3 regions of the Clostridium sp. LXY-7 genome follow, and region 2 is predicted to be linked to each of the others. Evidence: predicted binding sites of a transcription regulator. Region 2 holds the regulator's gene; each other region holds the start of a gene.
What was found. The regulator Rex, encoded in region 2, represses fermentation and respiration genes when NADH is low (regulators of the CRP and FNR family bind a similar motif). The targets are predictions, from matches to a motif close to ATTGTTAANNNNTTAACAAT.
Positions count from the first base shown of each region.

Region 1: the regulator Rex is predicted to act here: its motif matches at 8,344-8,363, upstream of ACI48Q_RS12375 (DUF5692 family protein).
Region 3: the regulator Rex is predicted to act here: its motif matches at 8,851-8,870, upstream of ACI48Q_RS03980 (acetyl-CoA C-acetyltransferase).

Region 1 covers NZ_JBLLJL010000002.1:1,108,776-1,119,806, forward strand. The annotation lists gene ACI48Q_RS12350 (PQQ-dependent sugar dehydrogenase) at 1-492, opposite strand, end outside; gene abc-f (ribosomal protection-like ABC-F family protein) at 725-2,704, opposite strand; gene ACI48Q_RS12360 (hydrogenase maturation nickel metallochaperone HypA/HybF) at 3,463-3,804, opposite strand; gene ACI48Q_RS12365 (FAD-dependent oxidoreductase) at 3,845-6,529, opposite strand; gene hypB (hydrogenase nickel incorporation protein HypB) at 6,564-7,235, opposite strand; gene ACI48Q_RS12375 (DUF5692 family protein) at 7,259-8,239, opposite strand; gene ACI48Q_RS12380 (FadR/GntR family transcriptional regulator) at 8,525-9,229, shown strand; gene ACI48Q_RS12385 (TIGR04076 family protein) at 9,401-9,670, opposite strand; gene murC (UDP-N-acetylmuramate--L-alanine ligase) at 9,743-11,031, opposite strand, start outside.
Region 2 covers NZ_JBLLJL010000004.1:278,738-289,768, reverse strand. The annotation lists gene ACI48Q_RS14570 (iron-containing alcohol dehydrogenase) at 1-681, opposite strand, end outside; gene ACI48Q_RS14565 (3-hydroxybutyryl-CoA dehydrogenase) at 1,071-1,919, opposite strand; gene ACI48Q_RS14560 (electron transfer flavoprotein subunit alpha/FixB family protein) at 2,088-3,098, opposite strand; gene ACI48Q_RS14555 (electron transfer flavoprotein subunit beta) at 3,124-3,909, opposite strand; gene ACI48Q_RS14550 (acyl-CoA dehydrogenase) at 3,923-5,062, opposite strand; gene ACI48Q_RS14545 (short-chain-enoyl-CoA hydratase) at 5,089-5,868, opposite strand; gene ACI48Q_RS14540 (redox-sensing transcriptional repressor Rex) at 6,088-6,726, opposite strand; gene abc-f (ribosomal protection-like ABC-F family protein) at 7,047-8,960, shown strand; gene kamE (lysine 5,6-aminomutase subunit beta) at 9,094-9,882, opposite strand; gene kamD (lysine 5,6-aminomutase subunit alpha) at 9,882-11,031, opposite strand, start outside.
Region 3 covers NZ_JBLLJL010000001.1:828,423-839,453, forward strand. The annotation lists gene epsC (serine O-acetyltransferase EpsC) at 88-636, opposite strand; gene cysK (cysteine synthase A) at 639-1,562, opposite strand; T-box leader at 1,620-1,865, opposite strand; gene ACI48Q_RS03955 (hypothetical protein) at 2,069-4,963, shown strand; gene ACI48Q_RS03960 (FAD:protein FMN transferase) at 5,000-6,040, opposite strand; gene ACI48Q_RS03965 (NusG domain II-containing protein) at 6,365-6,760, shown strand; gene ACI48Q_RS03970 (Gx transporter family protein) at 6,769-7,296, shown strand; gene ACI48Q_RS03975 (sigma-54 interaction domain-containing protein) at 7,332-8,690, shown strand; gene ACI48Q_RS03980 (acetyl-CoA C-acetyltransferase) at 9,069-10,247, shown strand; gene ACI48Q_RS03985 (hypothetical protein) at 10,491-10,655, shown strand; gene ACI48Q_RS03990 (VanW family protein) at 10,933-11,031, shown strand, end outside.

The DNA.
Region 1 (11,031 bases), on a different contig from region 2:
TAATTTCTGATCCGGACCTATCTTTAGCCTTCCTCCATTGTGAATTTGTCCCCCTGGGATTTTATCCAGAAGAACCCGATCAATGTATGCCTTGCTATTCTGTTCAACCAATCTGAGGACACGATTATAGATTTGATTACCTTCTGCATATGAATGCATAACATACATATAATGGTTTTGGGAATAATTTGGGTCTAGTGCAATGCCCATCAAACCGCCTTCCCCCCGACTTACAAAGGGTCTGCCAAATGTAATCAGTGGCTGTGGATTAAGTTTACCATTTTCAATCACTCTAATTACCCCAGACCGCTCGGTAAAATATAATTTACCTTCATCGCTTATATCTATGGCCCACGGTACATATAAATTTTCAGCAATAACTTCAATTTCGTAGGGAAATTCCATTGATGTGACTCCATTTGCTTTGACATTGACTGCATTGCCACCACGCAATATCATATTAGACAAAATATTGTAAATTGTTTTTTTCATACTGCTATCCTCCAAACTTAGATAAATCCATCTCTGAATACACACTTTAATTATATTATGAGATATTTATTTTAATACATTATTGGCTGCATCTTAAGATGATCATCAAAACGTTATTGGAAAATAACAGAAATAAGGCAATACCTTCATATTTGATGGGTTGATCTAAAAACAATAATCATTTAGAACAAAGACTTATAAAAAAATAATTTACCACTCCCTGCACACCATATTAATTATTAAAACTTAACCACAATTCCATAACTGCGTCCAGCTCTTTACTTAATTCCTCTTTCCTGCAATACAGATTATTAAGCTCCTCATAAGCTAATCCATCGGCAGCCATAGCTAAATCAATGTCTCTTATTTCATTTTCAAGACTTTCAATCATTGCTTCAACTTTAGCCTTTTCTGCTTCCACCTTTTTACTTTCATCAATATTCCTTGGTTTCTTAACTTTTTCAGTCTTTACTACTGGATTTTTAGGGACCTGTAGACTGAACTCATCTTTTAAGCTTTTATAATAATCATAATTACCAGGATAACTTTTGAAGGCATTGTCCTCAACAGCAATGACTCTTTCACCGATCTTATTGATAAAATATCTGTCATGAGAGATGAAGAATATAGTTCCTTTGAACTCTTCTAGAGCTTCCTCAAAGGTTTCTATAGAATCAATATCAAGATGGTTAGTGGGCTCATCCAGTATCAATAAGTTTACATCTTCATATAACAGTTTACCAAGCTTTAACCTTATCTTCTCTCCTCCTGACAAATGCTTTACTTTTTTGAACACACTGTTACCATAAAACATGAATTTCGACAGGTATTCTCTTGCTTTTCCTTCCAATATAGAAACATCTTCCCTAAAGCACTCCAGCACAGTGAGCTCCTCATTTTTAAAAGTAATTTTCTGTGGCAAATATGCCGCCATCACATTTGCCCCCAATTCCACTACACCATCATCGGGCTGCTCTTCACCTAAGAGAAGTTTTAAGAAGGTGGTTTTCCCGCTGCCATTTGGACCGATTAGAGCAGCTCTTTCACCAAAATTAATCAATAGATTTGCATCTTTTAAAATAGCCTTATCTATAAAAGATTTAGAAAGTCCTTCAGCCTTAATTGTCTCATTACCAGATCTCTCAGTCTCTTTAAAGTTAAACTTCATATTCTCTCTTTCAAACTTCGGTTTTTCAGTTCTTACATATTGGCCTCTGGTTCTATAATACTTATTACTTTCAGTGTCACTACTTTTCATTTTATCAAGTTTTTTTTGTAGGCTGGCAGCTCTTTTAAAGAATTTATTATTATCTACCCTGTTTGCCCAGTCCCTTAACTCCTTTATGGTCTTCTCTATAGTCTTAATCTGCTTTTGTTGTTCCTTATATTGATGAAATTGTTCAAGCATATTCTCTTCTTTTTGCTTCGCAAAATCAGAGTAATTTCCTTTATAAGTCTCACTTTCCATATCCTCTATTTCTACAATTTTTGTTACTACATTATCTAGAAAATATCTATCATGTGATACAATGATTACAATTCCTTTATAGGCTCTAAGATAGCTTTCAAGCCATTCGATTGAATCCATATCCAGATGATTTGTAGGTTCATCCAGTAGTAATATGTCCGGATTATCAATCAAAAGTTTCCCAAGAACTACTGTAGTTTTTTCCCCACCGCTTAATAAACTAAAATCTTTGTTTAAAAAGCTGTCATCAAAATTCAGGCCCGTACAAATCTTACTTAATTTTTCTTCTATATTGTATCCTCCCTTAACTTCATATGATTGAACCAAATCACTGTACTGCTTTAATGCTTTTTCCAAGGCAGCATCTCCTAAAGTTTTCATTTTATCTTCTAATTTACGCATTTCATTTTCTATGCAGTGAATTTCCTCAAAAGCTAAATTTAAAACATCAATAACCTTTAAGCTGTCATGATACTGTGGCATTTGTTCAAGGTAAGCCCTAGTGGCACCTCTGGGGATGGAAATAAATCCTTCATCATATCCTGGACTTGTGGCACCTGGATAACCAATACAATAATTCATTGGTTCTATTCCTGCTATTAATTTAAGAATAGTGCTCTTTCCACTTCCATTTGCACCTACTATACCAATCTTTTCTCCTGCATAAACTTGAAAGGTTATATTTTTAAGAACAAGGGTGGCATCCATATATTTTTTTACACTATCTACTAATAATTCAAACATAAAAATTCCTTCTTTCATCCATATTTTGAGTGAAGCATCTTATGGACAGGCAGAAAAAACCTTAACTCTTATGATTCTTTAAAGGAATTTTTAAAATAGACTTTGTTTTAAATGATTGTTGATTTTAGAACTACATATTATTAACACTATATTAAAATAAAGTCTAAAAATAAAAAGACCATAAGAAGATTGAATCCTCTTACAGTCCGAAATACTTTATTACTACTATAATTTATCTAGATTGATATAAGCAAAAATTATCTACGTTAATAAAACCATCAATTATGCTTATATATCTAATTACAGAGTTTCTCAAAAAACTCTGACTCAATGTTTCAAAATAACTATTTGAAACACTCTATAAATTATAATATTGAATTCCAGTAAAGTAAGTTACCTTCTAAATGCCTTATTCCATAAAGAGTACAACAATAAAACCTAAATATAATTAGGCAAATTAAAACTCATTATAAAATACATATTAATTTAAAATTAATATTAGCAATTAGCTGGTGTCATAACTTACTTCCCTCCTTCAAGGTTTTTCTTTATTATATCATCTTTTATATTTTATGTAAATATTAGAAATTCTTCTAATTTACAGTGGAAGTAGTGAATACAAAGCTTTGCTCATTTTGTTTATATTCCGTATCTAATATTTCTTTGAATCACTTTCAATTCCTATTTTTTCTTTCTTTTCTCTTTAAAGACCTCCTTTAGTCATTATAATAACTAAAAGAGGTCTTCTAATTTTTATTTTAACAGGCTATGACTTCTTTAATAAAAAATTCTCTCCCGCTTAATATTTCCCAGTGGTCACTTCCACAATTGGGACACTTTTTATGATTTTCAATGATATTAAAAACCTTGTTGCAATCTTTGCAAATACCATTACCTGGCAATATTTCAATTTCCAATTTTGTATCTTGCAATATTGTACCGTCAGCTGCAGCGGGATAACATTGTTCTATATACATGGGAATCATTGATGAAAGCTCTCCGATTTGTAAAACCAATGTATGGATTGTAGTCAGTTGTTGTTCTCTTGCAATTTTTTCTACAGTCTTAACAACCTCAATTACAACACCCAGTTCATGCAAATTAATCACCTACCCTTTACAATTGGTAAAAGCTTTACGATTAACCATTTGTAAATAACTTCTTAACCTTTTTAACTGTAATTTTACCTTTACGTTTAAGAACTTGTTTAATAACTACTGGTTTTAGATCTTCATAGGCTACGCCTTCACCATCATATTGTCTGACAAGTGAAATAGCATCAAACTTACATTTAGTTGTACATTGACCGCATCCCACACATAGGAATTCATCCACAACAGTAGCACCGCAGCCAAGGCAACGTTCTGTTTCCTTCTTCATCTGCTCTTCTGTAAAGGTACCACGTAAATCCTTGAAGGTTTCTTTAGATTTATTGACATCAGCATGACTTGCTTGCTGCCTTGGAAGAGTATCATATCCATCAAATACAGCTTTTGACTTATCTAAGGAATGATACTCTTTCCTGTCACGGCCGATAATTAAACTCTGTCCGGAATGAACATAACGATGGATTGAAATTGCACCTTCTTTACCTAGAGCAATAGCATCGATAGCAAATCTAGGACCTGTAAATGCATCGCCGCCGGCAAATACATCAGGCTCTCCTGTCTGTAATGTAACAGGATCCGCTTTGATTGTCTTGTTAGGATTTAATTCAATCTTGCTGTCTGTAATCAAGTTACCCCAATCCATTGCCTGACCTACTGAAAGCAATACATGGTCTGCATCAACAACTATTGTATTATTTTCATCATACTTCGGATTGAACTTTCCGTTTTCATCGAAAACCGAAACACATTTTTTAAATTCCACGCCAACAACGCGTCCATTTTCTGTAACAACATACTTTGGACCCCAGGAATTATTGATTGTAATGTCTTCGGATAAAGCTTCGTGGATTTCTTCTTCAAGAGCTGGCATTTCTTCACGGCTTTCAAGGCAGAACATATCTACTTTTGAAGCATTAACTCTTGCAGCGGTTCTTGCAACGTCGATAGCAACATTACCGCCACCGATTACAACTACCTTTCCTTCAAGTTTGGAGTTGTCGCCCAGACTTACATTTCGTAAAAAATCAACACCTGTGATAACACCTTTCGCATTTTCACCTTCTATGCCCAGCTTCCTGCCTGCCTGAGCACCGATTGCAAGGTAGAAGGCTTCATATCCTTGACTTCTTAAGTCATTAAGACTTATATCCACACCAATTTCAACACCTGTCTTAAACTCAACACCTAATTCTCTTAAAATGTCAATTTCTGCATTAACTACATTTTTTTCAAGTCTGAAAGACGGAATTCCAAGGGTCAACATGCCGCCAAGAGCATTCTGTTTTTCAAACACTGTTACCTTATAACCGTCAATGGCTAAGTAGTAAGCACAAGAGAGACCGGAAGGACCTGCACCAATAACCCCAATTTTTTTACCATATTCATGTCTGCGTTTAGGTACATAGCGACGATCCATGTTTAAATCTTGTTCAGCAATGAACTTCTTGATTTCATCAATAGCAATTGGCTCATCAATATCTCCTCTAGTACAAGCAGACTCACATTTCCTCGGGCAGATACGTCCGCATACTGCCGGGAAGGGATTTTCCTTCTTAATAAGCTCAAGTGCTTCTGTATATTTTCCCTGAGATGCCAGCTTAATATAACCCTGAATGGCAATATGAGCAGGACATTCTGTTTTACAAGGGCTCGTACCGGTGTCAACTACATTTTTCCTATTGGTACGATAATCCGGATTCCATTTATCTGGACCCCATTCTGTATCACGTGGAGTCTCTTTCCTTTTTATTGCCTCAGTGACTGGTGTTTTAGAACACAACTTTTGACCCAATTGCAATGCATTAACTGGACAATTTTGAATACATTCTCCACAGGCAACACATTTATCTTTATCTACATGTGACACATAGTTTGAACGTACCATGTCAGCGTTTATAAACATCTCAGCAGTTCTCAAAGAAAGACAGGAACATCCGCAGCAGTTACAGATTGCGTGAGTTTTTCCTGAACCATCCAAATTCGGTATCTGATGCATCAAACCGTTTTCTTCGGCTCTTTTAATAATCTCAAAAGCTTCTTCACGGCTAATCTGGCGGCCTCTGCCTGTACGGATATAGTATTCAGCAGCATGCCCCATCTGAATACACATATCTTCCTTCAGGTGCCCGCAGCCTTCTCCCATAACTTCTCTTGCTGTACGGCAAGAACAATCCGAAACTGTGAAGATATGGTTTTCATTGAGATATTTAGAAACTTCCTCATAAGATGCTTTTCTGGTTTCACCCTCAATGGCTGTTTCGATAGGGATAACACGCATAAGACCTACACCTACAGGAAAACTACCAGCGGTTTTTGGTCCTCTCACTCTTCCATATGCTTCAAAAGCTTCAGCAATTTGCGGATACTTTGCAACGTTTTCCTTGTTGTTAACCATCATTTCCATAATGCCAGGAACCCAAGTGTCATACCAGAAATTATCTACGCCATCAATTTCATTAACAAAGCAAACACCGGCAACTGCTAACTCCAATAAGAGTTTTTCTGTTTTCTCTACAGATTTACCACACAAAAGAGCAAGCTCCTTTGCAGTGGCCTTTTTACGTATCTTCATGCAAAGTGCCACTTCTGCCATTTCCTCTGTAACCACAGGTTCAAGAATCATATATTCTGGATCTGTCGATTTAACTTCATTTTTTGAACCACGCTTTTTGTTACTAATATGATTGGCAAGGTCAAGTACTTTTTCTTTAATCATAATTTTTTACCCCCCAATTGGAATTATAATAATACTAATTTTCATTCCATTTTTTCACTTCAGCACGGAGCCAATCTGTCCATTCTTCAATTCCTTCACCTGTCCTTGCAGAGATTGGAATAATTTTAATATTGGGATTTAATTTCTTTACTCTTTCCTTGCATGCTTCTATATCAAAATCGAAATATTCTAATACATCTATTTTGTTTATCAAAAGAACATCAACAATTGAAAACATCAAAGGGTATTTTAACGGTTTGTCATCGCCTTCAGGTACGCTTAGAATCATTGCATTTTTTGATGCACCAGTATCAAATTCCGCAGGGCATACCAGATTTCCCACATTTTCCAAAATAGCAAAATCTATATTATCGGTTCCCAGGCCTATTAATCCTTGTTTTGTCATATCTGCATCAAGATGGCACATACCACCTGTATGCAATTGAATTACTTTTACACCGGTTTCGGAAATAGTGTGAGCATCAACATCAGAATCAATATCTGCTTCCATGACGCCTATATTCATTTCATCCTTTAAAGTATTAATTGTTCTTGTAAGGGTTGTTGTTTTACCAGAACCCGGTGATGACATTAAATTGAGCAGAAAAGTTTTCTCTTTTTTCAGATCTTCTCTAAGCAAATTCGCTTGGCGATCATTGTCTTCAAAAACACTTTGTTTAATCTCAAGAACTCTAAAATTATTCATACCTCTAACCTCCAAATATTTTACTATTCAGCAAGTGCTTTTACTTCCTGATATTTCTTCACATCTATATAAAGTTCCTCTTTGTATGGATTTCTATTGGTCTTTACAGTCTTGTAAATCATGAAAACCAATACTCCAATGTTTACTGCTAATGCTGCAACGCTCCAGATGGTTAATATAGTGGTATTATATGTGGAAGATACAGCAAATTTCCCTTTATCAATGAATGCAGGGGCGGTTTGTGCAAACATACACCATAGTGCTAATGTGTGGGCACGATGCTGTAACCAAGCACCTTTGCCAATGGTAAATGCACATAGAGTAGGAGCTAACAATAAAGCAAATCCACAGTACCATGCATGACCTGGTAAGCAGTTATAAGTATATGCAAAATTCCAAAGGTCATAAGCTACAATCCAAAACCACATCATATCCGGCCATAACATATCCTGGCTTCCATCTTTGTCAGTTTTCTTACGGATACAGATGCCAACCCACCCAGTGATGGTAATTATATTTATGATACCTGCTGCTGCATTCATGAAGTTCCATGGGCCGCCAAGTACATACATTGATCCATCAGCAAGAATTCCACCCTGTGTATAGTTAAGACCTATTTCAATATCACGAACTACTGCTTCGCAAATATTGATTGCGAGAATTAAGGGTGGAAAACAAAGAGCAATACGATTATCGGAAAGACGCCATTCTTTCCCGGTTTTTTTATTTTTTCCATGTAAGTGACGAAGACACCAAAAACCAATACAACCTGCAATAGCAGAATATACCTTAGCAAGATGGAACCAGTCGGTATAGGTAGTATCACTCAATACCGTAAACCAGAGAACAGAAAGTGCAATAGGCATAATAATAAAGCAGAAAAATCCTGCTACAGTGGATCTTCTTGTTACTTCGTTTAAAGCAAATAACAAAATAAATACTAATATCCAAACAAGCCAGACAGAAATTGCGGATGCACCGCCTTCATAATTGAATATAAACATTTTAAATCTCCCCCTATTGGCTTAACGTTCACCATCCTAGAATGGTTTCGTTGCTCATTTTATGCCCTCTGTTTCTCTGGTCATACCAGTATAACACGGATGGCTTTGACAAAATATTAACATAATTATGCTTTATTTGTCAAGATTTACATATTTTATATAGTATTTTTCCCATTATTTCTATACTTTCTATTGATTTGTTTCCTGTTTTGGATTAATATTACATTATAATTATTATTGGTTTGTGCACATACCACAGCCAGCTTAAAGGAGTGACAAAACCATATGGAGTTTAAAAAATTGAGTTCACCATCGTTAAAAGAATTATTTATTAAGGAACTGGAGACCATGATTCTGTCCGGCAAACTCCCCATCGGGAAAAAGCTTCCTCCTGAAAGGGAACTTGCTGAATCCATGCAGGTCAGTAGAGCTGTAGTCAATGCCGGCATTTCCGAACTGGCCAGAAAAGGCTTTTTATTGATTAAGCCAAGAGTCGGTACCTTTGTGGCTGACTATCGTAGAAATGGAACTATGGAGACTTTGATTTCCATTATGAATTATAACGGTGGAATATTAAGAGAAGCAGAAATACGTTCCATTCTGGAGCTTCGAATCGCATTTGATTCCCTTGCGGTAGAATTATGTATTCCCAAAATTACAGATGATGAAGTTGCCATATTAAAAGATTATGTGAAGCAAATGGAAGAGGCAGATTCTCCAGAGGTAGCTTCTGAGCTCGCCTTTCGCTTCCAGCATGAGCTTGCCTTCCTTTCCGGAAATACACTGATGCCTCTAATCTTCTCCTCATTTAAAGTTCCTATTCTATCCTTGTGGGAACGTTTCTGTAGATTATATGGTTTAGAATCTTTACACAACAATACAGTTATTTTATGTGATTACATTGAACAGAGGGACACGAGGAAAGCTGTAGAATGCCTGACCGCTGTCATCAATGATACCATCAATGGTAGCAGACAAATTTACTATTAAATTTAATAAATATTTTCATTGGATGGTACATAATTTATCTTATCTTTCTGAGGTTCAAAGTCATACCAAAAACCATACAGTCTTTTATAAATACAGCTTATCGCTCTTCCTTTATCAGAATAACGTTTTAAATCCCCCACAGATGTTTCTGTGAGGGATTTCGTTTATATATTAATCTGCTATCTTTTCTATTTTAAAAACATTGATTACTTCTACATCTGGACAACAGAAAACACATTCATTTTCACTGTTACCTCCTGGTACTGTTCCGCCATAACGTAGTATATCTATATATGGGAATGCAACGTGACACGCCATAGGACATAAATTCCCTCTTTCTGTATCAAAGTCAAAGCTATCTCCTACTTTATGCCCATGATGACATCCACCTTTTCCCTTTTTATCAATCAATGTAATTCTAATCTTAGGTCTCCTTGACATAGATATATCCCCCTTAAATCAATATTGAGGTTACCACTTCAGTCTTAACCTCAAATTTCTTATTCTATAGTATTATCTACTCTCCTGATTGCTTTTTTCTTTTAATACATTAATGATTTTTCTAGATAATTTATAGGATTCACCAGCTCCAAAAACTATAATTATATCTCCACTTTTAACTTCACTAACAATTTTATTACATATTTCATCATAGTTTTCTATATATTCTGCTGTATTTATATTTATTTCATTAGCCAGCACTTCTAAATTGATTGGCTCAATATTTTTATTTGCTTCCCTTCCTAAAAATGGTTTTGAAATAATAACTCTATCTGCTTTCTTTAATGCTACTGCAAACTCATTAAAAAACAGCTTTATTCTTGAAAGTTGATGTGGTTCAAAAATGGCAAAAACTTTTTTCCCTGGATAACTAATTTTAATTGAATCTAATGTTGATGCTACCGCTGTAGGATGATGAGCAAAATCATCATAAATCTTAACTTCTTCAATATCGCCTATTAATTCTAATCTTCTTCCTATTCCCTTAAAATTTTCAAAGGAATCCTTTATTACATTTATATCAACATCTAACTCTAAAGCAGCAATTAATACACCTAAAGAATTCTCAATGTTATGTTTGCCTATTAATCCTAACTGAAAATCATTTTCTTCCTCCCCATTTATTATTTTATATGTTGAATATTCAGAGGTAGTTGTACCTAAAACTGCTTTATATTCCATATCAAAAGGGAACTCAAACCTATTATTTATATAATATCCTATAACTCTTACTTGTTCTTCTTCCATCCAATCTTTTAATTCATATAATATTTCTCTAAGAGCTATACTTTCCTCATTAACAATTAAAATTTTGGATCTTTCAAGCTTTTTTATAAACTTCTTAAAAGAGTCTTTAACTTCATCTAAATCCTTAAAAAATTCCGGGTGATCCATTTCAACATTGTTTATTATAGCTATGGAAGAACTATAATTTAGAAAATTATTATTAAATTCATCTGCCTCACAGACAAAATAATTTGACTTTCCTATTCTATATCCCCCTCCCCACTTCCTAAAAATTGTCCCTGCTTCAACAATTGGATCTAGTCCTGCATTCTCCAAAACCAGCCCCATTAAAATTGTGGTTGTTGATTTACCATGAGTACCTGCAATAGAAATAACAAACTTTTCATTTTGTATATATTTAGCTGAAAATTCTTGCCATGTCATTAAAATTCCACTTTTTCTAGCTTCTATAATTTCTGGATGATTAGGAGAAATATCTAAAATAGCAGGTGATATAGCTAAAATATCAATGTCCTCTATATGTTTTAAATCATGACCTTTTACAATCTCTATAT
Region 2 (11,031 bases):
ATTAATCATATTATCATTTACCATTTCTATGGCCTTCATTGCTAATGGGTCTGAGAATGGTGACCTTAATGCTGCTACATAAGCTTCTATTGCATGAGTTAGTGCATCCATTCCAGTATGTGCTGTTAATGTCTTAGGCATCTTCATTGCAATTTCAGAATCTAATATAGCTATGTCTGGAGTGATATTAAAGTCAGCTAATGGATACTTAATTTTCTTCTTATAATCCGTAATTACTGAAAAAGCAGTAACCTCTGTTGCTGTTCCACTAGTAGATGGTATGGCAATAAATCTTGCTTTATTTCTTAGAGTAGGAATTGTAAACGGATTTTTTATATCATCAAAAGTTAGCTGAGGATACTCGTAAAATACCCACATAGCCTTTGCTGCATCTATAGGAGAGCCTCCTCCAATTGAAACTATCCAATCTGGCTGAAAACTTCTCATAGCCTCAGCGCCCCTCATAACAGTTTCTATGGACGGGTCTGGTTCTACACCTTCAAAAAGTTCAACTTGAATTTTAGCTTCTTCTAGATATTTCTTAACTTTATCTAAAAAACCAAATTTCTGCATTGAACTTCCACCTGTAACAATTATAGCCTTTTTACCTGTTAAGGTTTTTAATACTTCTAAAGAATTTTTCCCATAATAAATATCCCTTGGTAATGTAAATCTGTTCATAATTATTCCCTCCCATGAAATTTATTATAATTGAATTAGTTAAAAATATAACTAATTTACAACTTAATTATATTACTTTCACAGTAAATTTCAATATGATTTATGCAATAATTAATATAATTCACAATTATTTTATTATTTCGACTATTTATGATAGTAAATAATTTATGTTACATTGTCAATTATTAATCAAGCTATAACCGAGCTTTAAAATATTATTAAAATTAAATTACACCATTACCACTATATACTTTTAATAGGACTAATATGCAGCCCTAATTAATCCAATTTTATATTTAAGCCTATTTGCATTATGTAGTTCCATTATTACAATCTATATATAAATAAATAAAAGGAGATTATGTTTACATAATCTCCTTTTATTTATTCTATTTATTATAATCAAAGAATCCTTTTTTGGTTTTTCTTCCTAATAATCCTGCTCTAACATATTTCCTCAATAAGTTATGAGCTCTATACTTAGAATCTCCTGTTTCCTTATATAATACATCCATTATAGCTAAGCAAACATCTAGTCCAATTAAATCTCCAAGAGCTAATGGTCCCATTGGATGATTTGCTCCTAGCATCATAGCTTTGTCTATATCTTCTGCACTAGCTATTCCTTCTGCAAATATACAAACAGCTTCATTAATCATCGGTACTAGTATTCTGTTTACTACGAAACCTGGAGCTTCTTCAACAAGTACTGGCTCTTTACTAATACTCTCAACTAAAGCTTTCATTGAAGCATATGTTTCTTCTGAATTAGCCATTCCTTTTATTATTTCAACTAGCTTCATTACTGGAGCCGGATTAAAGAAATGTAGTCCTATAACTTTGTCCGGTCTTTTTGTAGCTGTACCAATTTCGGTTATTGATAGTGAAGATGTATTAGTTGCAAGAATTGCCTCTGGTTTACAAATTTCATCTAACTCTGCAAATATTTTTTTCTTTATTTCCATATTTTCTACAGCTGCTTCAATTACTAAATCTACATCATTTAATAAATTCATATCTGTAGTTCCACTTATTCTTGTTAATGTGTTTTCTACTTCTTCGCTAGACATTTTTCCTTTAGCTGCTAACTTTTCTAAATTCTTTTGAATTCCTGCTATTCCTTTTTGAACAAATTCATCCTTTATATCTCTTATAATTACTTCATAACCCTTTACAGCAAATGCTTGGGCTATACCAGCTCCCATAGTTCCTGCTCCGAGAATACAAATTTTTTCCATATTAAAACACCCCTTAATTTGATAAACTAAGTAGGTTACTGTTATAATAGCCTACTATTATATTCTATCACAAAACCCTTAATATAAGAAGGTTACCCGAAAGAAATTAAGTTATAATGCAGAAAAAACTACGAATAATCGTAGTTTTTCTGTACTATATAAAGCTAATTAAGCTTGTTTAACTTTTCTAATTTCCTCAGCTAATGCTGGAAGTATTTTAGAATAGTCTCCAACTAATGCTACATCAGCAGCCTTCATTATTGGAGCATCTGCATCTTTATTTATAGCTATGATAAAATTAGACTCTTGCATTCCAGCTAAGTGTTGGATTGCTCCAGAAATACCACATGCTATATATACTGTAGGTCTTACAGTTTTTCCTGTTTGTCCTACTTGTACTGCCTTCTCTACCCAACCGTTATCTACAGCTGCTCTTGATCCTGCTACTGTTCCTCCGATTGCATCTGCTACATCTTTAAGTAGTTCAAAATTTTCTTTGCTTCCTATTCCTCTTCCACCTGATACGATGAAATCAGCTTCAGTTATATCTACCATTTCTTTTGTAGATTTAACTACTTCTATAACTTCTGTTCTGATGTCTTCTTTTGATAATTTAACATCAAATTTCTCAACTTTAGCAGTTCTTCCTGCATTCTTTTCAAGCTTTTCAAAAACTCCTGGTCTTACTGTAGCCATTTGTGGTCTATGATCTCCACAAACGATTGTAGCCATTAAGTTTCCTCCAAATGCTGGTCTTGTCATTAATAAGTTGTTGTTTTCTGCATCTACTGCTAATGATGTACAATCAGCTGTTAATCCAGTTTCTAGTCTTCCTGCTACTCTTGGTCCTAAATCTCTTCCAATGTAGCTTGCTCCTATAAATACTACTTCTGGTTTCTGTGCATTAATAACATCAGTTATAACTTTTGCATATCCATCAGTTGTATAATGACTTAATAATTCGTGATCGCATACTAATACTCTATCTGCACCAAATGCAACTAATTCTTTAGTCATTTCTTCTATGTTTGTATGTCCAAGAAGTAACGCAGTAAGCTCTACTCCTATTGTATCTGCTATTTCTCTACCTTTTCCTAGTAGTTCTAATGCAACCTTTTGTAATTCTCCATCTCTTTGCTCTGCAAAGACCCAAACACCTTTGTAATCTGCTATATTCATGGTTATTCCCTCCTAATTTTAAATCCTAGATGAAGTGTTTTTCTTTTAATTTAGCTACAGCAACTTTTGCTGCTTCTTTTGGTTCTAAAGTTAAGATTTCTCCTTGACCTTTAGCTTCTTTAGTCATTGATTTCTTAACCTTTGTTGGTGAACCTTTTAATCCTAATTTAGCTACATCAACATTGATGTCAGCAACACTCCATACTTTGATTTCTTTTTCTTTAGCCATTGAGAATATGTTTTTAACGTTCATGTATCTTGGAACGTTTAAAGTTTCGATAGCTGTTAAAAGAACTGGAGTTTTAACTTTTAAGTTCTCATATCCATCTTCCCATGCTCTTCTTACTTTTAATTCACCTTCTGCTAATTTAGAAACTTCTTCAACATAAGTGATTTGTGGAATATTTAAGTGCTCAGCAATTTCTGGTCCAACTTGTGCTGTATCTCCATCAATAGCTTGTCTTCCTGCAAATATTACATCATAATCTAAGTTTTTAATAGCAGCTGCTAATGCGTGAGATGTAGCTAATGTATCAGCTCCTGCAAAAGCTCTATCTGTAACTAGGATAGCTTCGTCAGCTCCCATAGCTAAACCTTCCTCTAGTGCTACTTTAGCTTGTGGAGGTCCCATTGTTATAAGAGTAACATGAGCACCGTATTTATCTTTCATTGCTAATGCTTCTTCTAAAGCATTTTTGTCATCTGGATTTATTATTGAAGGAACACCATCTCTTATAAGAGTTCCTGTTTTTGGATCTATTTTAACTTCATTTGTATCTGGTACTTGTTTTACACAAACAACTATTTTCATCTTCAACTACCTCCTATTTTAAAACGTTAGCTGCGATAACCATTCTTTGAACTTCAGAAGTTCCTTCATAGATTTCAGTTATCTTAGCGTCTCTCATCATTCTTTCTACTGGATATTCTTTTGTATATCCGTATCCACCAAATATTTGAACTGCTTTTGTAGTTACTTCCATAGCTACTTCTGAAGCAAATAATTTAGCTCTTGCAGCGTCTAATGAATATGGAAGACCTTTGTCTTTTCTGTCTGCTGCTTTATAAACTAAGTTTCTAGCTGCTTCAACTTTAACATCCATATCAGCTACCATCCATTGTAATCCTTGGAATGCTGATAATGGTTTTCCGAATTGTTTTCTTTCTTTCATGTAAGCAACAGCTTCATCTAGAGCTCCTTGAGCAAGTCCTAGAGCTTGAGCTGCTATTCCAATTCTTCCTCCATCTAGAGTTTGCATAGCTATTGAAAATCCTTTTCCTTCTTTTCCAAGCATGTTCTCTTTTGGTACTATACAATTTTCAAATACTAATTCAGTTGTTGAAGATGCTCTTATTCCTAATTTTTCTTCAACTTTTCCTATTGAGAATCCTGGGAAGTCTTTCTCAACTATGAAAGCTGTTATTCCTCTTGTTCCTTTTGATTTATCAGTCATAGCAAATACTACAAATGTATCAGCTACTCCTCCATTTGTTATGAATATTTTTGAACCATTTAATACATAATGGTCTCCTTCTAAAACAGCTGTTGTTTGTTGTCCAGAAGCATCTGTTCCAGCATTTGGCTCAGTTAATCCAAAAGCACCTAATTTCTCACCTTTAGCAAGTGGAGTTAAATATTTTTCTTTTTGCTCTTGTGTTCCAAACATATATATTGGAGCTGCACATAATGATGTATGAGCAGAAACTATAACACCTGTAGTTCCACAAACCTTAGAAAGTTCTTCTACTGTCATAGCATAAGATACGTTGTTTCCACCTGCTCCACCAAACTCTGTTGGGAATGGTATTCCCATCATGTTATATCTAGCCATTTTTTTAACATTTTCCACTGGGAATTCTTCTGTTTCATCTATTTCAGCTGCTATAGGTTTTACTTCATTTATAGCAAATTCTCTTACAAGTTGTCTTACAAATTCTTGTTCTTTACTTAACGAAAAGTTCATTTTCCATACCTCCAATTATTAACGGATTATCTATTATTAAAATGCTTGTCTCTTTTTTCTAAGAAAGCAGTCATACCTTCTTTTTGGTCTTCCGTAGAGAAACAAAGTCCGAAAACTTCTGCCTCATACATAACACCACTATCTATGTCCATCTGCATACCTTTATTAATAGCTGATTTACACATCCTTACAGCAATAGGTGCATTTTTAGCTATTTTAGTAGCCATGTCCATAGCTTCTTGCAAAAGATTTTCTGGTTCCACAACCTTATTTACTAGTCCAATTCTTAATGCTTCTTCTGCATTTATCATTTCACAAGTATATATTAGTTGTTTTGCCATTCCTTCTCCTACTAATCTTGCTAATCTTTGAGTTCCTCCAAAGCCTGGTGTTATACCTAATCCAGCTTCCGGTTGGGCAAATTTAGCTTTAGATGATGCTATTCTTATGTCACATGCCATAGAAAGCTCGCATCCTCCTCCAAGAGCAAAACCATTTACTGCTGCTATTACAGGCTTTTCCAACATTTCTAATTTTCTAAAAACTTTATTTCCAAGTGTTCCAAATTCTCTTCCTTGAAGTGAATTTAACTTTTGCATTTCTGAAATATCAGCTCCAGCAACAAAAGCTTTTCCTTCACCTGTTAATAAAACTACATATACATCTTCATCTTTTGAAACTTCATCAATTACACTATTAAGTTCTTTCAGTGTATCTGAATTTAAAGCATTTAAAGCTTTTGGTCTGTTTATTTTGATAACTGCTATGTTGTCATTTTTTTCAAGAATAATGTTGTTATAACTCATTTTTAATTCCCCCATGAACGTACTTAGTATCGTTTATTATTTTGTTAATTTAATAACAAAATAATAGTGATTGAATCCAAGGACCTCAATCACTATTATACTGCTATTATATATACTTTTCAACTTGATTTGAGAAATTCCTATATATTTTTTAAATTTTCATAAGATTAAACCATTATTTTTAAATTTTATTAATTTTATTTTTAAAAATATATCATTTTATTCCATTTCTCGTTCGTTTAATAAATAACTTAGTGTCATCAAGCTTTCACTTAAATGTACATTTTCAACAATGATATCTTCTGGAACCTTCAAATCTATTGGAGCAAAGTTCCATATAGCTTTAACTTCATTTTTTATTACTATATCACACACACTTTGTGCTCTATTTTTAGGAACACATATTATTGCAATATGTACTTTATTTTCTCTTAAAAAACCTTCTAATTCATCTATATCCTGCACTTCTACATCTCGTATTTTCAGACCTATTAATTTTACATTAATATCAAAAATACCTTTTAAATTAAATGCCATTTTCGTAAACTTTGTATAATTAGCTATTGCCTGACCTATGTTACCAGCACCTATAATTACAGTATTATATTCTTTATTTAAACCTAATATTAAGGATATCTGATAGAGCAATTCCTTTACATTATACCCATATCCCTGTTGTCCAAAATCTCCAAAACAATTTAAATCTTGTCTTATCTGCGAAGCAGTAAATCCAATTTTCTCGCTTAATTCTTTTGAAGATATTCTATCTACATCATTTTTTTCTAACTCTCTTAAATATCTATAATACTTCGGAAGTCTTTTAATTACTGCCATTGATATATTCTTTTTTCTATCCACCATCTTCACTCCTTACTTAAGTTTTTAAAATTTTTTATATCTTATACTAAGTATACTTTTAGCCTAATATTTCAAATTAATTCTTCTATACTCATAACTTTTATTTATTTATTTCTTATTATTATATAATACATCAACTATATTATACTATAAAAATTTGTACGTATTCTATATTTTTTTATAAAATTCAACATAAACATTGATATTTTAAAAAAATTTCCATATAATTTCTATTTATATAACAGTATTGGTTAATATTTAACAAACAATTTAAAACTATAGATATTCATGTTAAAATATCTATAGGGACGGTGAATAATATGATAGTTTTAAGTTGCAAGAATATAACTAAATCTTATGGAATAGATGTGATATTAAAAGATGTAACCTTTAATGTTAATGATGGAGAAAAAATTGGATTAATTGGAGCAAATGGCGCTGGTAAATCAACGCTTTTTAAAATATTAACCTCTCAATTAGAATATGATTCTGGAGAGCTTTTTATTGATAAATCTAAAAACCTTGGTTATTTATCTCAAAGCTTATCATTAGAATCTAATAATACTATATATGATGAATTACTATCTATTTTTAAAACCTTAGTAGACATGGAATTAAAGCTTCATGATTTAGAACTAAAAATGAATGAACCTTATGATGCCTCTAAAGAAGATTATCATAATAAAATAATTAGAGATTATACAACCTTAACTGAACTTTATGATAATAGGGGTGGATATACTTACAAAGCAGAAATTAGTAGAGTATTAAGAGGTCTTGGCTTTACTGAAAATGATTTTGACAAATCAATAAATATACTTAGTGGCGGCCAAAAAACTAGAGTTGCTCTCTGTAAGTTACTTCTTACAAAACCAGATATACTGCTCCTAGATGAACCCACAAACCATTTAGATTTAGATGCTATAGAATGGCTTGAAGGATATTTAAAAGAGAATAAAGGTACTATCATAATAGTATCTCATGACAGATTCTTTTTAGATGCTGTCACTGATAAAACTTTAGAGTTAGTAGGTGGTAAAGTAGATATATATAATGGTAATTACACAGCCTTTGTAGACTTAAAAAAGAAAAATCAAGAGATATTGATGAAAGCTTATGATCTTCAACAAGTTGAGATTAAACGTCAAGAGGAAATAATAGCTAGATATAAATCATTTAATAGAGAAAAGAGTGTAAGAGCCGCTGAAAGTCGTCAAAAATCACTTGATAAGATAGATAGGATTGAAGCCCCTATAACAATTGAAAAAGCATCTAAAATTAAATTTGAAACTCAAATTAAAAGTGGTAATGATGTTTTACATATAGAAAATTTAAGTAAAAGTTTTGGTGAAAAACTACTATTTAGAGATGTCTTTATGGATATTAAGCGTGAAGAAAAAATAGCACTTATTGGAGAAAATGGTCGCGGAAAAACCACTTTATTTAGAATAATAATGGATAAGATAGAAAATGATTTAGGCATTAAAGTTCTTGGTAAAAATGTATTTGTCGGATATTATGATCAAGAACAATCTAATCTCAATAATGATAAAACTATTATAGACGAAGTTTGGGATGATTTTCCCCATATGACTACTACTGAAATTCGTACTTCGTTAGCTGCTTTTTTATTTACAGGAGAAGATGTTTTTAAAAATATATCCACCCTTAGTGGCGGTGAAAAGTGTAGAATTAATCTTCTAAAATTAATGCTCTCTAAGTCAAATTTTTTATTACTTGATGAACCTACTAATCATTTAGACATTATATCTCGTGAAGCCTTAGAAAATGCTATTTTAAACTACGATGGAACTATACTTTTAATATCCCATGATAGATATTTTCTAAATAAAATTATAAATAAGATATTTGAATTAAATGAAGATGGAATAAAAGAATATTTAGGAAACTATTCTTATTATGTGGAAAAAAAGAATAATCCAAATAGATTCGAAGAGTTTGAAGAATATAATGGATTAACTAAAACGCAAATAAAATTGGATAAGAAAAAGAAAAAGGAAGTTGAAAAAGCTGAACGTGAAAAAAAGGCTTATATTAAATCTCTAGAAGATAAAATTGCCTTGCTAGAAGAAAATCTTGAAAATCTTCAGGGACAGCTTTGTCTAGAAGAAATCTATTCGAATCCTGAAAAAAGCGTAGAAGTAAATAATCAGATTCATGATACGGAGAAAAAATTACAGGATCTTTATGAACAATGGGAAGAGCTAGTTTAAATGAAACATTCGGTACTTTCTCTATAATACATAAAAAGCATGGTGATATTTCACCATGCTTTTCTCTATTTAAAACCCCATCATGTAAAAAACCTATTTTTTCTTATTCAATCCTTATTAGCTTAGTGTCCAGTTAAGCTAATTTTCTAGCTACTATCTCAGTTACTGAGAATGTTGCAACATCATCAGCATATTTTCCTGGTCCAAATCCAGCATCATATCCAAGCTCTTTTGCAAGCTCGTGAGTTATTCTTGGACCTCCACAGATTAATACAACTTTATCTCTTATACCTTCTGCTTCTAAAAGCTCAACAAGGTTAGTTAAGTTTTGGATGTGTACATCCTTTTGAGTAACTGTTTGAGATACTAGAAGTACATCTGCTTTTAATTCAATAGCCTTCTTAATAAACTCTTCGTTTTCAACTTGGCTTCCTAAGTTGTAAGCTTCTATCATATCATATCTTTCAAGTCCATAATGTCCAGCAAAGCCTTTCATGTTCATGATAGCATCTATACCAACTGTATGAGCATCTGTTCCTGTTGAAGCTCCTATTATAGTAACAGGTCTTCCTATATTTTCTTTTATATATTCTCCTACTTCTTTCATGTCCATAGTATCAACTTCTACTGTTTGAACGTGAATTTCTTCATAGTTTACAGTATGTTCTAATGATCCATAAACAACATAGAAGGTAAACTCTTTATCTAATGCTCCATGGTGAGCAACGTTTGGATTTCTTAATCCCATAGATTTAGCAAGTTGTACTGCTGCCTCTATTCCTCTTTCATTATCTTGAACTGGAAGAGTAAAGCTCACTTGAACTTTACCATCATTCATAGTATCTCCGTAAGGTTTAAGCTTGGTTAAATCCAAGTTCGTATCAAAATCCTTTTCTTCAGTTGAATATAATCCACCGCTCATTATTTGTTACCTCCTAACATTAATTCTATGAATGGGTTCAAGTATGCATTTTCTTTTTCTACAACACCATCAAGGCCCTTTCCTCCATTAAGTGGTCTCTTAATTCCAGCAAATTTACCTTGCTCTAAAGTCTTGAATAAGCCTTCTTTTTCAATTTCTTCAATTAAATCAGCAGCTTTATTTAAAACTTCATCAGTTCTTTTTTGCATGATTCCACCATCTTTGAAAGTTATCTCTGATCCTAAATCTTTCATTGTGCTGAATATATATTGAGCGTTATCTATTGAAAGAGCTCTATCACTCATGAATGGAGTGTGTATAGCCTCTGTTAACATTCCTAGTAAGTGTAACTTCTGTGAAGTTAATATTGTTACCATGTTAAATAATGTATCTTGAACATGTCCTTTGAAAACATCTCCAGTTTTGAATTTAGTTGGTGGCATGTATTTAAGTGGTGCTTTAGGGAATATTTCTCTAGCCATTTGTGCTTGAGCAAGCTCATAAAGGAATCCATTTTCAACTTTTGGATCTATTTCGAATGCGTGTCCTAAACCCATTTGCTCTTCTGGAAGTCCTGCACATAATGCAAATTGCTCATTGATAAATTGAGAAGCAAGAACTGTATGTGCCTCTTCAACAGCATCTGCTGTTGTTAAGTAGTTATCTTCTCCTGTATTGATTATAACTCCAGCATAACCATTGATTATTCTTGAGAAATATTGGTCAACTATTGTTCTTTGCATGTTGATATCTCTGAATAGTATTCCATATAATGCGTCATTAAGCATTACATCTAGTCTTTCAAGAGCTCCCATTGCAGCAATTTCTGGCATACATAATCCTGAACAGTAGTTACATAATCTAATATATCTTCCTAACTCTTCTCCAACTTCATCAAGAGCAGCTCTCATTAATCTGAAGTTTTCTTGAGTAGCGAAAGTTCCTCCGAATCCTTCTGTAGTTTCTCCATATGGAACATAGTCAAGTAAGCTTTGTCCAGTTGTTCTTATAACAGCTATAACATCAGCACCTTGTTTTGCTGCTGCTTTTGCTTGAATTATATCTTCATATATATTTCCAGTAGCAACAATTACATATAGGTAAGGACCTGTTTTGTCGCCAAATTTTCCAAGATATTCTTCTCTTTGT
Region 3 (11,031 bases), on a different contig from region 2:
TAAATAAGATAAAAACGAGCTGATTACTGATTATGTCAGTAATTAGCTCGTTTTTGTCAATTTCATCTAAAGTGATTTTAACTTAAATTAAATTACATAGCTTCCATAAAAATCAATAACATTACTCGGTTTATCTTTATTAGAATTTATTACCTTAGCCGGTATTCCAACAGCAGTAGAGTTAGCAGGAATTGATTTTAATACTACAGAGTTAGCGCCTATTTTGCTATTGTTACCAATATCGATTGCACCTAAAACTTTAGCTCCAGCACCTATAACTACATTGTTACCTATGGTAGGGTGACGTTTACTTTTAGAATATCCAACGCCACCAAGGGTAACTCCATGAAAGAGGGTTACATTATTACCAATTATAGCTGTTTCACCAATAACCACACCCATTCCATGATCTATAAAGAAATTATGACCTATGGTGGCTCCAGGATGAATTTCTATGCCAGTTAAAAGTCTACTAATTTGAGAAATTAATCTAGCTAGAAAATACATTTTAAATTTATATAAAGGATTAGCTATACGATGAAACATCATTGAATAGAGGCAAGGGTATAAGAAAACCTCAAGAGATGACTTTATCGCAGGGTCACTTTTCTTAATATTTCTTATATACTTGATCATAGTTACTCATCTCCTTTTAAAAAGAAATCTAGAGACAAGTATTTTTCTCCTCCATCTGGTGCTATAATTAGAACCTTTTTATTAGGACCAAGTTTTTTAGCAAGGGAGATTCCTGCATGGACGCTTGCACCAGAAGAAATTCCTAAGAACAACCCTTCCTTTTCACCCAATAAGGCCACAGTATCAAAAGCTTCTTGATTTTTTACTGTGGTAATAAAGTCAACTACAGTTTCATCATATATGGATGGTTTAAATCCTGCTCCAATTCCTTGAATTTTATGACTTCCACCAATTCCAGTAGATAAAAATGGAGAATCAGTAGGTTCAACAGCATTTATGATTATATCCTTATTAAGTTCTTTAAGTTTTTTCCCAATGCCAGTTATTGAACCACCAGTTCCAACGCCACTAACTACTGCATCTAAATCAGGGATATCTTTAATAATTTCTAAAGCTGTAGTGTTATAATGAGCGCTTACATTAGCCATATTATCAAATTGATTAGGCATAAAGTAGTTAGGGTTTAAGCTAAGAAGTTCTTCAGCTTTTTTTATAGCGCCTTTCATTCCTTCTTTTCCTGGAGTTAAAATAAGTTCTCCTCCATAGAATTTCACTAAATTTCTTCTTTCTACAGACATAGTATCTGGCATAACGATAATAACTTTATAACCCTTAAGTTTACCAATAAGGCATAGAGCTATACCGGTATTTCCGCTAGTTGGCTCAACTATCACACTATTTTTATTTAGAAGCCCTTGATTTTCAGCCTCTTCAATCATGCTTAAGGCTGCTCTGTCCTTTACACTTCCACCAGGATTATATTTTTCTAGCTTTATATAAAGTTCAGCCATATTGTCTTCTCTAAGATTAGTTAATTTTAATACTGGTGTGTTTCCTACCATGTCTAGTACGTTTTCATATATCATAATTATTCCTCCTTAAATTAAGTTTTATTTAAAATAAAAAAGCCTCGTCTCTTACTTAAAAGAGACGAAGCTATGTAAATACTCCGCGGTTCCACTCTAAATTAAACATCTATATAGATATTCCACTTTTTTTCAGGTACAAACATACCCTATAGCTATAACAGGCTAACTGGAGAACCATACTATAATTTCAGGTCTCTGCTCAGAAGTGCACTTCTCCATAAGTAATCAGTGGAAATATCTCACCATTATTTCCTCTCTGTAACCTATACCTAGGATACTTCTCTTCATCAATGCATTTTAATAATTTAATTTTATAATTCATTATACGAGGTTTATTTAATTTTGACAATAGAAAAATTATATTTATTATAAATTTTAATAGATAATAGATTTAATATAAAATTTATTTTACATTGTATCAGTATATGTTAATATAAATTTAGATGAAAAAACAATGCAAATATGACCATAAATTATTTTATGGCAATTTAGGAGTGAGAATTGTGATTTTAGATAATCAAATTAACTTTTTAAATCAATGTAAAAGCAACATAAAAAAGTACAATATATATCTTAATTTAACTGAACCTAAGATAAGTTGTGAACCTTCTTTAGCTTTAAAGATTTATTATAAATGGAGCTTAAAATATACTTTTAAAGCAAAAGTAGATGATAAAGAAGTAATAGAATATTTTAATAGAGTGATAGAAAAGCAAGACTATAAGATTATGAATAATATGGAATATGAAGATTTTAAAAGCCTGATTGTAGCTTACTATTCCTTAGGAGAAATTTATTTAAGTGAAAGTAAAATAGAACTTTCCAAGGAGTATTTTTCAAAAGTAATAGATGCATTACAAGAAAGTTTAAAGAATGGTAATAGATATGAACATGAAATACTTAAAAATAAAACAGATATAAGTTTTTTTGAATTGTTGATGTGGGCAAGAAAAAATATAGCGGACATAATACAAGGAGAAGAGGGTTTAGAAATTTATGAAAGTATAATAGGCGAAGGCGAATTTATTTACATACAAAAAAACTATAATATATATGTTTTATCAAAAGCTTTAGATAATCCTATTAAGGCAAATGAAGCAGCAAAAAATATATTAAAGATATTACCTGTTTATGAAAATGTGAATGTGGATGTGGTGGAGTATTTAACCAGTTGTAAAGAATATAGCAATGGGTTAGAAATAGCTATTAATGAATATAAGAGAACAAAGGATTCACATTGGATTAATGCTATTAAATATATGCTAGTATATGATGAAAAGTTTGATATCAGCTGTGTAAAAAAATCTATTCAATTTTTTGAAACAGTAATTAATGATTTAAAATTAGTTCAATGGAGTACTTTAGTATTTACACTATATACTTCTATAAAGCAATGGGATGAAGCATTACTTGAGGTTTTAAATTATTTAAGAGAGTGCTTTAAAAAGGTAGATTATGAAAGCTATGATTTTATAAGCTTTCCACAATGCATAAGTGTGCTAAATTCAATATATGAAGATATAAGATATGTAAAATATGAAAATAAACATGTTAGGGAATATGAATTTGATTTTGTATTTTACTTTATGAATGTAGCTATTCAAAATTCTAGATATGATAAGGCATATGAGGCGGCTACAAAGATAGCATCCATTATTGAAGTCAGCAATAAAAATAAAAATTTAAGTGAATATGTTCTGAATGTTAAAGAGAATGCATCAAAAAATATGCAAGCTGATTCTTATAACTTGAATAGTTATCCATGGTTATATCTATATGATAAAATAGACTATATTGGCAAACTATGTAGTATGAATGATATTATAAATATTAATAATAAAATAAAGAGCTATAACAATAATCTTATTGTAGGAATTAATGTTTTACAGAATAAGTTAATGGAACAAGAAATAAACGGAATAATTGGAGAAGAAATATTCTGTGAAGATAAAGATGTAGTTATAATAAGTGGACAAGAATTTGCAATTAAAGATAGTGTAGATAGGAAGAAAATTAAAGAGATATTAGTAGAAGGTACTTTGGTAAATGAATTAGATGTATCACTAGTAACATATAATAAGGCTAAATATGCAAGTTTAGTAGACGGAAATATAATTGTTCTAAATGGGAATAATGAAGTTAAAGAAATAGACATAACATATATAAAGCATATATTAAGTATAAATAAAGATAATGCTAAAATATTTATGTTAGTTGATAAGGATAGTAAAGATCATAATATAAGTACATTAAACTACAATACAACTTTAATATTAGAATCCTTAGAAGAAGATATAGATATTGAGGTTATTGATAGAAGTAAATTTAAGAATATTAAAGAAGTTATTAAAGAGATTTTAGAAAAAGCTACTTCATCATTAGTGGAGTATAGATTTAGAGATTTTTATAAACATATATCAAATGGGTTAGAAAAAATTGAAGATAAGATAGAGTTAGAAGATACAGCTAATAAGAAGGAAATTAATATAATTAAAGGTGCCTATGTAGAATACAAAAATATGGAAGAAGATAGTGATGGAATTTATAAATTATTAACCAATAAAATTAAAGAGGACAGTGAGTTCCTAAAAGATTATATAAATAATAAACTAAATATGATTATTCCTGATATTCTCGAGAAAAATTTACATTTAATTGATGAATTAAATAATATGGCATCTATAAAAGAAGATAGTGAAAAGGCTATTAATGAGATTGTAGTTAAATGGTGTGATAAAAACATATATGATTTAATACTTGAGCAATTCAATGTATATCTATCTAAATATGGAACATTGTATGAAGAGCAATTAGAAGTCTTAGAAGAGGTTGAAAAAAATAGAAATAGTGTAGTTCAAGTATATGATGGATTTAGTAGTGAAATGAATTCTATAGTAGCTAAATCATTAGAAGAATTTTCACAAGAGCTTTTAGAAAACTATGATAAGTTTTTAGATGATATTGATTATGAAGTTGATATTATGCCTAATGAAAAATTCTTTAATTCAGTAAGTACAAATGTAAAAAGTATGTTTATGAAGCCAGATGAGAAGTTAGAGAATCAAAAGGTTAAAATGAAAACACAAATTATAGATAACAAGGTGGCAATTGCATCAGCACTATGTCATAAGATTAATGGAAGTATAGATCAGTTACAGGGAAAAATACAAAGTGAAGTAGAAATTATATTTAAAGAAGTTTTAAGAAGTATTGAAATTCATAAATGTGCTATAGAAAAGATACAAGAGATATTGCGTGTAGAATATGAAGAATTAAATACTAACAATAAAGAGATATATAATTTGATAAATTTTGTAAATATTGAGTTATTAAAATATGAAACTCAGATTAACAGAGGATTAGTGTATTATAAAAATAAGTGTTATAGTATAAAATAAGAAAATATAAAAAATTAAGCTAGAAAAAATTCTAGCTTAATTTTTTATGGTAAATTCATTATTAGTTAATGTAAATATAGATTTTATACCACTGGAAACATATAAATCTTTATTTTTAGTTATAAATATAGCATCAACACCGTCCATAGAATTGATTAACTCTAATCCTTTATCAACTCCTAGGGCGAAAAGTGTTGTGGAAAGAGAATCACCGTCCACTGATTTATCAGTTATTATAGAAACGCCTAAAACCTCATTTTCATAAGGAAATCCAGTTTCAGGATTTAGGATATGATGATAGTGTTTATCGTTAGCTTCAAAATATCTCTCATATATACCTGAGGTTACTACAGATTTGTTGCTGACTTTTAAAAATCCGATACTATCATTTCTAGCTGCATCAGGATTTTGCACACCTATTTTCCAGTCTGACCCATCAATCTTTGAACCCATAGCAAAGATATTTCCCCCAAGATCTATAACTGCACTAGATACTTTGTTTTCAGTTAAGAGTTCAGCTATTTCATCGGCTGCATATCCTTTTGCTATAGAACCCAAGTCAATGATCATACCTTCTTTTTTCAAAAATATAGTTTTATTAGTTTTATCTAATTCTAATAAAGAATAATCTATCAGAGATTTTTTCTCATCAATTTCACTTTGTGAAGGCACTTTTGCATCGTCAGTACCAATCCCCCAGAGTTTAACTAAGGGACCTACAGTTATATCTAGCGCACCATTAGATAATTTAGAGTATTCAAGACCTTTAATAACTACATCTAAAGTCTCATCACTAACTTTAATAGGAGTTTTGCCAGCGGCTTGATTAACCTTTTGAAGTTCGGTATCTGTTTTATTGATACTTAAAATATCTTCAAGTTCTTTTAATCTATCAAAGCATTTATCTAAGATTTTCATATCTTGATTATCATAAATGCTAATAGTACATACAGTACCTATAACCAATTCAGTTTTACTTAATGGTTTAGAAATGTCAGTTTTCTTTCCACAAGATATTAGGAATGAGGTAAGAAAACATAAAGTTAAAATAAGTATTATGGATTTAAATTTTTTCATAGCTACCTCCTTAAGCTTTACATAAAAGAATCACAAAATTAATATATCATTCCTTAGTAGATTTTAATAGTATTTTATGTAAAAATATATTTATGAAGAATAAGACCTCAGTTATATTGCGGAAATTTTACTTAAACAATTAGATGATTTTGTAAATGATGAAAAATAAACTAGGCATAGATAATTTTCAAGATAAACTATATAATTAGAAATAGTGAAGTTGATTAAATGCTATATCTTAAGGTGGTTTTAAGATATAAGCATATTATTTTAAATTTCGATTTGTAAAAGTCATATCATAAAGTTAATATTGGGAGAATTAATATGAAAATTGTTAAGAAATGGGACATAATAATTATAATACTATTACTAGTACTATCTATAGTACCTTATTGGATATTTGCCAAACACCAAGAAAATTATAGTGGAGAAATTTATGCAATAGTCTATATTAATGGTAGTGAAAAACAGAGAATAAGACTTGATAATAATAGCGATGATAAAGAATTTAAAATAAAATTAGATAAGGGATATAATACGGTAGCGATAAAGGATAATTCTATTGCTATAATAGATGCAGATTGTAGTGATAAAGTTTGCACTGATTTTGGATTTGTTCACAAAGTTGGAGATAAGATAGTTTGTTTACCCCACAAAGTAGTTATTGAAATTCAGGGGAATAGAATAGAGGAAGGACAAGAGGATTTTATTTCTCGATAGGTATAATTATGAGAAGTACGAGAAAAATGATATATATTTCATTATTAATAGCAATGTCTTTAGTTTTACATATTATTGAAGGGATGCTTCCTGTACCATTTATTACTCCAGGAGCAAAATTAGGATTTGCCAATGTTATTACAATAATAGCACTATATACTTTGAATTATAAAGAAGCGTTTTTAGTTTTATCTCTTAGAATTTTGTTATCTGTTATGTTTGGAGGGAGTATTTCTAGACTTTTATATAGTTTAACAGGTGGTGTATTAAGTTATATATTTATGGTTATAACAAAAGCAATAGGAAGAGATAAGGTTGGGATTGTGGGAGTTAGTGCAGTTGGAGCTGTATTTCATAATATAGGTCAACTTATTGCAGCTTCATTGATTGTACAAACCTTTAGTATCATGTTATATCTACCGCTGATGAGCATAGCAGGCATAGGTACAGGGATATTTGTTGCACTAGTTGGGAATTTTGCAATTATGCATTTGAGAAAGATTAGTAGAAGTATAGGTTTTGATTTTATAAAGTAGAATTTATAAATTAAGATAACAGAGGTGATTAAGTAGTGGAATTAAATGGAGGAATTTTAAATTTTATATTTAATAGTTTGGAAGAATATATAGTTGTAGTAGATAAAGATGGTATAGTGACAATGATGAGTAATGGATATAAGGATTTTTTAGGATGTGAAAATCCAGAAGGAAAGCATGTTACTGAAATAATTCCAAATACAAAACTCCATATAATCGCAAAGACAGGCTTCAAAGAAGTTGGAGATATACAGGAGGTAAATGAGCATAGAATTATTTCCATGAGAGTTCCAATTGTAATAGATGGAGAAATTGAAGGGGCCATAGGAAAGGTGATGTTTAAGGATTTAGAGAATTTTAAAATACTAGGAAGTAAAATATCACATTTAGAAAAGGAACTTCAATATTATAAAAATGAGCTTACGGAGGAGAATAAAGCTAAACATAGCTTTGAAAATTTTATAGGAAACAGTAGCAGTTTTTTATCTGTGGTGAAATTTGCAAGTAAGGCAGCTAAAGGAGAATCTTCGATTCTAATTACTGGAGAGAGTGGAACAGGGAAGGAATTATTTGCACACTCCATACATAATGGAAGTAGAAGAGCTCATAAGCCTTTTATTAAAATTAATTGTGGAGCTATACCAGAAGAACTTTTTGAATCGGAAATGTTTGGATATGATGAAGGGGCCTTTACTGGAGCTAAAAGAAGTGGGTTAAAAGGAAAATTTGAAGTGGCTAATGGAGGAACCATACTTCTTGATGAGATTGGAGATATGCCTCTTAATATGCAGGTAAAGCTTTTAAGGGTATTACAAGAAAGAGAAATAGTGAGGGTTGGCAGTAATGATGTAAAGAATATTGATGTAAGAATTATTGCTGCTACTAATAAATCTCTACCTGAACTCATAGAACAAGGAAAGTTTAGAGAGGATTTATATTATAGGCTAAATGTAATGCAGATTAAGCTTCCACCATTAAGAGAGCGAAGAGAAGACATAGAGCACTTAGCAAACTCTCTAAGAATAAAATTGTGTAATAAATATGGTATTTATTCAGAGGGGATATCTAAAAGGGCTATTGAATACTTGAAAGGCTATGACTGGCCGGGAAATGTAAGAGAGTTGGAGAATGTAATAGAAAGAGCTATTAACTTATTAGATACAGAGCTGCTGATTACCCCTAAGCATTTACCTGATAAGATTATAAAAGGAAAACGAAGAAAATTTAACTTAGAAAATAAATCCTTAAAAGATATAGTTGATGATATAGAAAAGCACATAATATTAGAAACATTACAGAAGACTAATGGAAATAAAAATGAGGCATCTAAGTTATTGGGACTTAGCAGACAAGGATTATATAAGAAGTTGGCTAGATATAATATAGAATGTTAAAAAGACTGTCTACTAAAGTTTACATGTAAATTAAGTTTACACATGACTTATTTTTAAAATTTGATAATATTATAACAAGAAAAGTAGTATAAATTTATAAAAATATCAAATTTTATCTCTGTGACCCATTGAACTGTCTTAGGGTGATTTTTTTAACATGGTAGTTATAACATTAACAAAGAAAGCATTGTAAAAGCAATGTAAACAAAGTTTACATTGAATAAAAAGTATATTTGTCGAAAGCACTGAAAATAAGCCATTTTAGAAGTTGGCATGGTAATTGCTTATAAATATTAAGGTATGAAAAACAAATTAACTATATTATAGATTAATATATATCTGTATTTTGATGTAGTAATTGAATGGAGGAATAATAAAATGAGAGAAGTAGTTATCGTAAGTGCTGCTAGAACAGCATTAGGAAGTTTTGGTGGAAGTTTATCAAAGTTATCAGCAGTGGAGATAGGAGCAATAGCTGCAAAAGAAGCTATAAAGAGAGCAGGAATAGATGCAAACATAGTAGAGGAAGCTATTATAGGAAATGTTTTAAGTGCAGGTCTTGGACAAAACGTAGCTAGACAAGTAGCTCTAAATGCTGGATTAAGCAAAGAATCTTCAGCTCTTACTATAAACAAAGTATGTGGTTCAGGTTTAAGAGCAGTTAGTTTAGCAGCTCAAATCATACAATCAGATGATGCTGATATAATATTAGCGGGTGGTACTGAAAGCATGAGTAATGCACCATACACAATTCCAAGTAACAGATGGGGACAAAGAATGGGAGATACAGCTGTAGTTGATACAATGATAAAAGATGGTCTCTGGGATGCATTTAACAACTATCACATGGGAATAACTGCAGAAAACATAGCAGAACAATGGGGATTAACAAGAGAAATGCAAGATGAATTCGCATTACAAAGTCAGTTAAAGGCTGAAAGAGCTATAAAAGAGGGTAGATTTAAGGATGAAATAGTTCCAGTTGTAATACCGCAAAGAAAAGGTGAGCCAATAGTATTTGATACAGATGAGTTCCCAAAAGCTAATATGACTATAGAAAAATTATCAAAATTAAAACCAGCATTCAAAAAAGAGGGAACAGTTACAGCAGGTAATGCCTCTGGAATAAATGATGGAGCTGCTATGTTTATAGTAATGTCTAAAGAAAAAGCTGATCAATTAGGACTTAAACCATTAGCTAAAATTAAATCTTATGCATCAGCAGGATTAGATCCATCAATAATGGGATATGGACCAGTAGCTGCAACTAGAAAAGCCTTAGAAAAAGCAAACTTAAAAGTAGAAGAGTTAGATCTTATTGAAGCAAATGAAGCATTTGCTGCACAATCTTTAGCAGTAGCAAAAGACTTAAACTTTGATATGAGTAAGGTTAATGTTAATGGGGGAGCTATAGCAATAGGACATCCAGTAGGAGCTTCAGGAGCAAGAATATTAACTACTCTTATTCATGAGATGATAAAGAGAGATAGTAAAACAGGATTAGCTACATTATGTATAGGTGGCGGACAAGGTACAGCATTAGTAATAGAAAGATAATTACAGATTTAGAGCTCTTCACATGGTGAAGGGCTTTTATCTTGGAATTAAGTGAAATATATTTTATTCTATAATATCAATTAACATTTGCCCTTTTCTTAGAATGTGCTCTATTGATTATTCCTATTAAGGTATTTGAAGAAAATAAAATGTAAATTTTACTGAGCATAATTATAAAGGAGAATACAGAAGCTATTACGGTAAGTAGTAGAAATCATGAAAGTTAGTAAAGGGGTATTATACATGTCAAAGAAGAAATCAAAATCTAGTATTAAAATTATATTTATAGTAGCAATTATTGTATTTGTTTTGGTTTCGGCAATATCCTATTATGCATATCTTTATTATGCAGTAGATGAGTATGGATTTCCTGTATTTTCAAAAATGATAAAAATGTTACCTTATTAATCAGTTGGAAATATAAAGTAATTATTACTATAATAAGACATAAATTTATGATGAATACAAGAAGAAATATAATAAATTCGCAATATACGGTAAATATTAGGATTTTTATTGTGGAAATTTTATTTTGGGAAAATAAAATTTATATAGATATATTAATTTATATGTACACTTTTGTCATATTTTTTCGTAGTAATATAGGAGTGAAAATCCTATGTATTTATGATATACTAAATACGTTAAGTGGATTTTAGTAATGTTGCGTGAAAGGAATGTGATTATGGATACTAACTTAGAAAAAGAAGGAAATAAGGGTAGTACAGGATACCGCAAAAAATCAAGGAAAAAAAAGAATAAGGGAATAAATGTAATAATAGGT